Halorhodospira halophila SL1: one gene and its partner. The protein of the gene in region 1 binds, or shares a complex with, the protein of each later gene. Links are inferred from orthologs where the notes say so. Each region holds a gene or a part of one and is shown in the gene's direction. Other genes may lie near its edges.

The links. Proteins that work in one complex are often made in the same cells at the same time.
Region 2: the proteins of dinB (region 1) and dnaN are in contact, whole or in part, in a solved structure (PDB 1OK7), measured with the Escherichia coli proteins. The link is inferred for Halorhodospira halophila SL1 from one-to-one orthologs.

What each region holds. Positions count from the first base shown.
Region 1 is NC_008789.1:2,040,571-2,046,131, forward strand. The notes cover bases 1-2,772. They hold dinB (DNA polymerase IV), read left to right. Parts: upstream 1-737; coding sequence 738-1,808; downstream 1,809-2,772. Other genes in these bases: HHAL_RS09420 (cyclic di-GMP phosphodiesterase), read left to right, coding at 1-246; HHAL_RS09425 (small multi-drug export protein), read left to right, coding at 292-726; HHAL_RS12735 (GGDEF domain-containing protein), read right to left, coding at 1,801-2,745. In the rest of the region: HHAL_RS09440 (NBR1-Ig-like domain-containing protein), read left to right, coding at 3,078-3,761; amrS (AmmeMemoRadiSam system radical SAM enzyme), read right to left, coding at 3,758-4,882; amrB (AmmeMemoRadiSam system protein B), read left to right, coding at 4,963-5,561. UniProt on the Escherichia coli protein: Poorly processive, error-prone DNA polymerase involved in translesion repair and untargeted mutagenesis. Copies undamaged DNA at stalled replication forks, which arise in vivo from mismatched or misaligned primer ends.
Region 2 is NC_008789.1:1,331,305-1,334,201, reverse strand. It holds dnaN (DNA polymerase III subunit beta), read left to right. Parts: upstream 1-847; coding sequence 848-1,948; downstream 1,949-2,897. Other genes in the region: recF (DNA replication/repair protein RecF), read left to right, coding at 1,954-2,897; dnaA (chromosomal replication initiator protein DnaA), read left to right, coding at 1-627. UniProt on the Escherichia coli protein: Confers DNA tethering and processivity to DNA polymerases and other proteins. Acts as a clamp, forming a ring around DNA (a reaction catalyzed by the clamp-loading complex) which diffuses in an ATP-independent manner freely and bidirectionally along dsDNA.

The sequences.
Region 1 (5,561 bases):
CGCTGTGTCGGCATCTATCCGCCAGGCTCGCTGGTCCGCCTGTCCACAGGCAAGCTGGCGGTGGTCCTGGAGGCCCATAAACGGGCCGCCGACAAGCCGCGGGTCCGGGTGGTCTACGACATCTCGGCCGAGCGCATGATCGACCCGCCCCCCATCCTGGACCTCTCCCAGGGGCACCCCGCCCACCGCATCGAGCGCGCCGAGGATCCGGCGTCCTGGGCCCTGCCGCCGGAACGCTTCCTCTAGACGATTGGCTTAGAATGGGCCGTTCACTCCCCGACCGGCCCACCCATGGAACTGCTGATCAAGTACACCGTCGTCTTCCTGCTCGCTGCCACGCCGTGGATCGAACTGATGGTCGTCATCCCCATGGGGGCCGCCATGGGTCTGTCGGTCACCCCCCTGACCATCGTGGCCTTCATCGGCAACGCATTACCGGTGTTCGCCATCATCGCCCTGTTCCGCTGGTGGGAGCAGCGGCGGGGGCCAGTACAGCGGCGCTGGAGCGAACGGGCCACCCGGGTCTGGGATCGGTACGGACTCCCGGGGCTGGCGCTGCTCGGGCCGGTGCTCACCGGCATCCACCTGGCGGCGGTGATGGCACTCGCCCTGGGGGCCTGGCGACGGCAGACGGCACAGTGGATGGTCGCCAGCCTGGCGGTATGGGCCGTAGTCACTGGCGTGGTCACCGCCGCCGGGGTGGAGTGGCTGACCCGATCGGACTGAACGGGGCAGCGATGACCTGGCGCAAGATCATCCACATCGACATGGACGCCTTCTACGCCTCGGTGGAGCAGCGCGACGACCCGAGCCTGCGCGGTCAACCCGTGGTGGTGGGCGGCTCCCCCGAAGGACGGGGCGTGGTCGCCGCGGCGAGTTACGAGGCGCGGGCATTCGGCATCCGCTCCGCGCAGCCCGCCGCCTGGGCCCGGCGCCGCTGTCCCGAGGCCATCTTCCTGCGCCCCCGGTTTGACCGCTACCGCGCCATTTCCCGGCAGATTCACGGCATATTCGCCGACTTCGCCACCACCATCGAACCCCTATCCCTCGACGAGGCCTATCTGGATGTCACCGGCTCGCAACGGTTCCGCGGCTCGGCCACCCACATGGCCCAGGCAATTCGCCGGCGCATCCGCGAGGAGACCGGGCTGACGGCCTCGGCGGGGGTGTCGTACAACAAGCTACTGGCCAAACTTGCCTCCGACGAAGGCAAACCCGACGGCCTCTATGTGGTCCCGCCCGAGGACGGGCCGGCGTACGTCGCGGCGCAGCCGATCCGCCGTCTTCACGGGGTCGGCCCCGCCACGGCGGCGCGCCTGGAGCGCCTGGGGATTCGGCAGGTGGGCGACCTGCTGGACTGGGAACTCGCCGACCTGCATGTGTTCCTGGGCAACCGCGCCGGCACCCTGCACGACGCCGCCCGCGGTATCGATCACCGGCCCGTCCGGCCGCGCCGCTCGCGCAAATCCATCGGCGCCGAGCGGACCTTCGGCGATGACACCCGGGATCTTGGGGAAATCCACCAGCGACTGGCGCCACTGATCACCAAGGTGGCCACCCGGCTGGAGCACCACGAGCTGGTCGCCCGCACGGTGACCCTGAAACTCCGCTACGCCGACTTCGAGTCGATCACGCGCCGGGTCTCGCCCCCCGGCCCGGTGGCACAGGCCGCGGACATCGAGGCCCTGATCCCCGCCCTGCTGGCCGAGACCGAGGCCGGCTCCCGGCCGGTGCGGTTGCTCGGCGTCAGCCTGTCGGGACTGCAGCCGAAGCAGCGCGAACAGGATCTGTTCAGCGCACTCACCTGACGCAGATGCTGCCGCCCCCTCGCCGCTTGGCGTCGTACATGGCACCGTCGGCCCGGGCCATGAGCTCCCGGGCACAATCCCCGGCTCGCCAGGCACTCACCCCGACACTCGCCCGACACCCCCCGGGCACCCCTGGGCACTGGGCCAGACGCAGTGCCAAGGCGCGAGCAACGACCTCGGCGCCCGCCTGGTCGGTGTCGCGGCAGAGGATCACGAACTCATCCCCGCCCCAGCGCGCCACGGCGTCCGTCTCCCGAACCCGGGACTTGAGCAGCTCGGCCGCCTGCTGCAGTGCCTCATCGCCGGCCTGGTGGCCACGCTCGTCGTTGAGGGCCTTGAAACCATCCAGATCGAGGAAGATCAGACTGACCGGCGCCGCCGAACGCCGCGCCCGCTCCAGCTCTACTTCCAGGGCCCGCTCCAGACCGCGCCGATTGGTCAGACCGGTCAGCCAATCGACATGCAGCTGCTGGTCGAGCTCCACGATCCGCTGCTCCATGGCTTCCCGGGCGCGGTTGTAGCGCTCCTCGACCATCCGCAGCTCACGCACGGCTCCGGCAATACCACGCAGGCGCACCGGCCCCCCGGACTCGATGGACACCGCCGCCTCGTGCAACGGAGCCACCAGCTGACGGCGCAGCCACAGGCCGAACAACGCCGCCACACCAAGCGCCGTACCAGCCGAGATGAAGGCAACGACATAGGGGGATGATCCGGGTAGATTCCGCTGGTATCCGGTCTCAGGCAGTTGCGGGACGTGGCCGAGCGAAGGATGGGCGGTCAGCAAGGTGGGCGACATGCTCCCCCCCGCCGCGGCAGGCACGTCGGGACCGAGGTACGTGCCCGCCGCCGTGAAGACCACGCCGAAGATCAGGGCGAGCAACAACCCACCCAGCATGATCAGCGAACACAGCGGGATCCCTCGCAAAAGAGCCACCTCGGAAATCCATTCCACACCGGGGACAGACGCCCCTCCGCCCGCATCCCAGCTGGCCGAAGTCAGGGCAGTACAGCCCCCCGTATCGGGCCGAACCGTCAGGCCGGAGCCTGCAGGGCCCGAAACTGCACTGCCCTGACTTCGGCCAGCTTGCGCACGGGCAATGCTATCCCCTTGACACCGCGGGTTGCCATGCGAGCGGTGCGAGTCGTCCAAATCTCTAGACACCTCCCCCAGATTCCCCACTATGAAAAAGGGAACCACCGCACTACCCTAGATTTAGAGGAAGCCAAGCCACACGGAATCCATGGACGAGGGCGACATCGGAGCTCATGCAGACGGAACTTGAGCAGTACATCCGCAAGACTGCCCGGGAGCGCGGGCTCCCCCTGGCGGAGCTGGCGCGGCGGGCCGGCATGAGCCGCCAGGCCCTCTACGACGCCTGGCAGCCGGGGCGTTACCCGAGCATGAGCACCATCGTGCGCATCGCCAACGCGCTGGAGGTCCACCCCCTGGCACTGCTCGAGCCCATGTTCCGCAACGATTCCAACGCCACCGGCGTCACGGAGACCGTCGAGAACGGCGTCGACCGCAGCGGCTTCATCGGCGACCTCAACTACCCGGACGGCGCGCCGGTACTGGCCGGCAGTCGCTTTCGCAAGGGCTGGCAGTTGCAGAACCTGGGCGACCGGCCTTGGGTCGACCGCTACCTGGCCTGTCAGGACGAGGATATCCGCATCCTCGACACCGCAGGCACGCCCCGGGAGATCGGGGCCCGCCTGGTCCCGCTGCAACCTTCAGTGCCAATCCCGCGGACTGAACCCGGGGAACGGGTCACCCTGGAGGTGGACTTCACAGCTCCGCAAACCCCGGCCACTGTCATCTCCTACTGGAAGATGACCTTCGCCGACGGCTCCCTGTGCTTCCCGGACGCCCGCGGTGTCTGGGCCAAGATCCGCGTCATCGCACCGGTTGGCAGCGCTTCAAGGACCGACGGCGGGCGGGAGACGGACTAGCTGCCGATACGCACCGGCCGGCGCCGGCCCGACCACTCGCCGGGCCGAGCCGCGAACAACCCGGCGCAGTTCGCCCCGCAGCGCTGGCAGGCGCCGTGCGCGTCCAGCTGCCAGGCACCGAGTTCGTAACGATGCCGTTCGATGAGCCGCTCGCCGCAGGCGTGGCAGTAGGTCGTCCCGCCCTCCGGATCGAGGACGTTGCCGGTGTAGACGTAGCGCAGCCCCTGCGCCAGTGCGACCGCCCGGGCACGCTTCAGGGTCTGCGGTGGCGTCTGCGGTCGATCCATCATGCGGAACGCCGGAAGGAAGGCGGTAAAGTGCAGCGGCACCTCCGCCCCGAGGTGTTCCAGGACCCACTGCGCCATGGCCTCGATCTCGGCATCGGCATCGTTCTCCCCAGGGATGAGCAGCGTGGTGAGCTCCAGCCAGCAGTCGGTCTCGTGGCGAATGTAGCGCAGCGTATCCAGCACCGGCCCCAGGTGGGCACCGGTGAGCCGGTGGTAGAAACGCTCGGTGAAGGCCTTCAGATCGACATTGGCGGCATCCATCCCGGCGAAGAACTCGGCCCGCGGCTGCGGGCATATGTACCCGGCGGTGACCGCAACCGTGCGGATGCCGCGCTCGCGACACGCCGCCGCCACGTCGACCGCGTACTCGTGGAAGATCACCGGGTCGTTGTAGGTGAAGGCCACGCTCTGCGCCCCGTTCGCCGCCGCTGCGGCAGCGATCTGCTCCGGCTCGGCCCGGTCGGCCAGGATGTCCATCTCCCGGGACTTGCTCATATCCCAGTTCTGGCAGAACTTACAGGCCAGATTGCAGCCGGCCGTACCGAAGGAGAGCACCGCCGAACCGGGCAGGAAGTGATTCAGCGGCTTCTTCTCGATGGGATCGATACAGAAGCCGCTGGAACGGCCGTAGGTGGTCAGCACCACCTCACCGCCACGGGCCATACGCACGAAGCACAGCCCCCGCTGGCCTTCCTTCATCCGGCAGTGACGCGGGCACAGATCGCACTGCACCCGACCGTCGTCACACCGGCCCCAGAAGCGCGTGGCCACGACGGACGGGTCGTCCGGGTCGCGCGCTCTTACCACAGGGGGAGATGCCTGATGCATGGCCATCGTGAAACCGTGCTCGTCTTCTATCGTCTAAAGTTTAGACGGATCCATACCGACTACGGTTCCCGCGTCATCGGAGGTCAATGGCCATGCACGAGACCACGCCCAAGGTTCGGCCGCCCGCCGTCGCCGGGCGCTTCTACCCCGGCGAGGCCGAGACCCTGCGACGGGCCGTCCGGGAGCTCCTGGCCGAGGCCGGGGAGCCGGAACGGGATCCGACCCGAGCGCCCCACGCCATGGTGCTCCCCCACGCCGGCTACCCCTTCTCGGGCGCTGCGGCGGCCCGGGGCTATCAGCGCATCGTGCCAATCCGCGAGCAGCTTCGGCACGTGGTGTTGCTCGGCCCGGCGCACTTCGTCGATCTAAGCGGCATCGCACTGCCCGCAGCCGACGCCCTGGCCACCCCGCTGGGGACAGTGCCGGTCAGTGCGACGCTGCGTGAGCGGGCATTGGAACACCCCGGCGTCCACATCGACGACTCGGCCCACGAGCGCGAGCACAGCCTCGAGGTCCACCTGCCCTTCCTGCAGACCCTGCTCGACGACTTCGACGTCCTGCCGCTGGTGGTCGGCCGGGGCCCGGCGGAATCCTGTGGACGCCTGATCGAACAACTCTGGCAGGACGATACCCTGGTGGTGGTCAGCTCGGACCTGAGCCACTTCCACGACGACCCCACCGCTCG
Region 2 (2,897 bases), 710 kb from region 1 along the record:
AGCGAGCAGCAGGTGATCATGACCTGCGACCGCTACCCGAAGGAAGTCAACGGTCTGGAGGAGCGCCTTAAATCGCGCTTCGGGTGGGGGCTGACTGTGGCCATCGAGCCGCCGGAGCTCGAGACCCGTGTTGCCATCCTCAAGAGCAAGGCCATCCGCGACGGCGTCGACCTACCCGACGAGGTGGCCTTCTTCGTGGCCAAGCGTCTACGCTCCAACGTCCGTGAGCTCGAGGGCGCCCTGCGGCGCATCACCGCCAACGCCCAGTTCACCGGTCGCGCCATTGATGTCGACTTTGCCAAGGAAGCCTTGCGGGATCTCTTGGCCCTGCAGGACAAGCTGGTCACCATCGACAACATCCAAAAGACCGTGGCCGCCTATTACAAGATCCGCGTCGGCGATCTGCTCTCCAAGCGCCGCAGCCGTTCCATCACACGACCCCGCCACATGGCCATGGTCCTGGCCAAGGAGCTGACCTCGCATTCGCTACCGGAGATCGGCGACGCCTTCGGCGGGCGCGACCACAGCACGGTTCTCCACGCCTGCCGCAACATCAAGTCGCTGATCGAAGACGACGCGCGCCTCGCCGAAGATTACGACAACCTGTTGAGAACCTTGAGCACTTAGCCCGGCGTAAGCTGTGGAAAACCTGCGGAGTGATCCAAGGGTGAATTCCATCCCCAGGTTTTCCACATACACCGCACCGCCCGCCCTGGTGTTTGTTGTGGATCTTTTCTCCCTTTTGAGACAGTGTCTTATCAACACTTTCCACAACTTGACGCGGTGCCAATAACAACAACAAGCTTTCTCTTTCCTTAAGCAGTCATTACAGCCAACGAGGACGAACATGCGCTTCGAGGTCCAACGCGAACCCCTGCTCGCCGCCCTCCAGTCGATCGTCGGCGTCGTGGAACGCCGCCAGACCCTGCCGGTTCTTGGCAACATCCGCGTCGAAGCCCGATCGCAACAGCTGCAACTCACCGCCACCGACCTCGAGGTGGAACTCGTCGCGTACCTTGAGGCCAACACGAAAGACGAAGGTGTGATCACGCTTCCAGCACGGAAATGGCTGGATATATGTCGAAATCTTCCGGAAGGTGCGTCGATCAGCATCGAAGCCAATCAGGATCGGGCGACCCTGCGCGCCGCCAGCAGCCGCTTCTCCCTGGCCACCCTGCCCGCCGATGAATTCCCCGAGGTCGAGTCCATCGGCGACACCGAGGCCGTCGAGATCCCGCGCGGCGAACTCCGCCGACTCATCGAGCGGACGCACTTTTCCATGGCGCAGCACGACGTCCGTTACTACCTCAACGGCCTGTTGCTAGAACTCACCGGGAGCGGCGCTCGCGCCGTGGCCACCGATGGCCACCGCCTCGCCCTCGCCGAGAGTGACAGCCCGGTCCAAGTGGCCCAACCCCGCCAAGTCATCGTCCCGCGCAAGGGCGTCCAGGAGTTGCTTCGCCTGCTCGACGATGCCGATGAGCCTGCCACCCTCGAGTTCGGTACCAACCACGTCCGGGTCACGCTGCAGTCCGTCCGTCTGACGTCCAAGCTGATCGACGGCGTATTCCCCGATTACAATCGGGTTATCCCCCAGGATGGCGACAAACACGTCCTGATCGATCGCCAGTACCTGCGCCAGGCCCTGACCCGGGTGGCCATCCTCTCCAACGAGAAATATCGGGGCATCCGCTTCGCCGTGGAGGGTGACACCCTGCGGATCGGCTCCCACAACCCGGAACAGGAGGAGGCCGAGGAGGAGCTGGGCATCGAGTACGGTGGCGAGGCCGTGGAACTCGGCTTCAACGCCAACTACCTCCTCGATGCCCTCGGTGCCCTGGATACCGAGCGCGTCCAAGTGACCCTGACCGACGCCAGCAGCAGCGGCCTGATCCGTGCCGAGGGGTCCGACAATGCGCGCTACGTCGTTATGCCGATGCGCCTCTGAACCGAATGGAACGCCTGGAGGTCCACGGCTTCCGGAACCTGGCCGATACCCAACTGCGGCCCCATCCCCACCTCAACGTGGTGACCGGGCCGAATGGCGCGGGAAAGACCAGTCTGCTCGAGGCGATCTACTTCCTCTCTCGGGTCCGTTCATTCCGCACCCGGCAGAACGACCGTCTCATCGGCTGGGGGGCCGAGGAGGCCCGCGTGGTCGCCGTGCGCGGCCACGACCGCCTCGGTGCCGCCCGTACCCCCGGCCACACGCGACTGCGGCTGAACGGTGCCGATGCCCATACCCGCTCGGCCCTGGCCGCTCGGCTTCCGGTTCAGCTGATGAACACCGAGCACCAGCGGCTGCTCCTTGACGGTCCCCGGGTGCGCCGCCAGTTCCTCGACTGGGGGACGTTCCACCTGGAACCGGACTACCGCGAACTGGCCCAGCGTTATCAGCACGCCCTGCGCCAGCGCAACGCCGCCCTTCGGGTCGGCGACCGGCGCAGCGAACAGGCCTGGACCCCGGTCCTCATCCGTTGTGCCGCCGCCGTGGACGTTGCCCGCCAGCGGTTCATTGAGGCCCTGCGTCCCATCTGGAGCGAATTCGCCCGGCAGTGGCTGGGCCTGGAGAGCCTGGAACTGCGTTACTACCGGGGGGCTGCCGCCGAATTGCCGTGGGAACGGGTCCTCGATGAGCAGCTCGAGCGCGACCGCACTGCCGGGTTCACCCACCGCGGCCCCCACCGGGCCGATCTGATCCTCAGCCGGGATCGCATCCCCGCTGCCGATGCCCTCTCGCGGGGTCAGCAGAAGCTACTGGTGGTGGCCCTGCTGATCGCCGAGGTGAAGCTCTGGTCCCGCCAGGGGCTGACCCCGGTGCTGCTGATCGACGATCTCCCCGCCGAGCTGGATCCGGCGCACCTGCACACCGTGCTGGATACGGTGACCGGTGATCC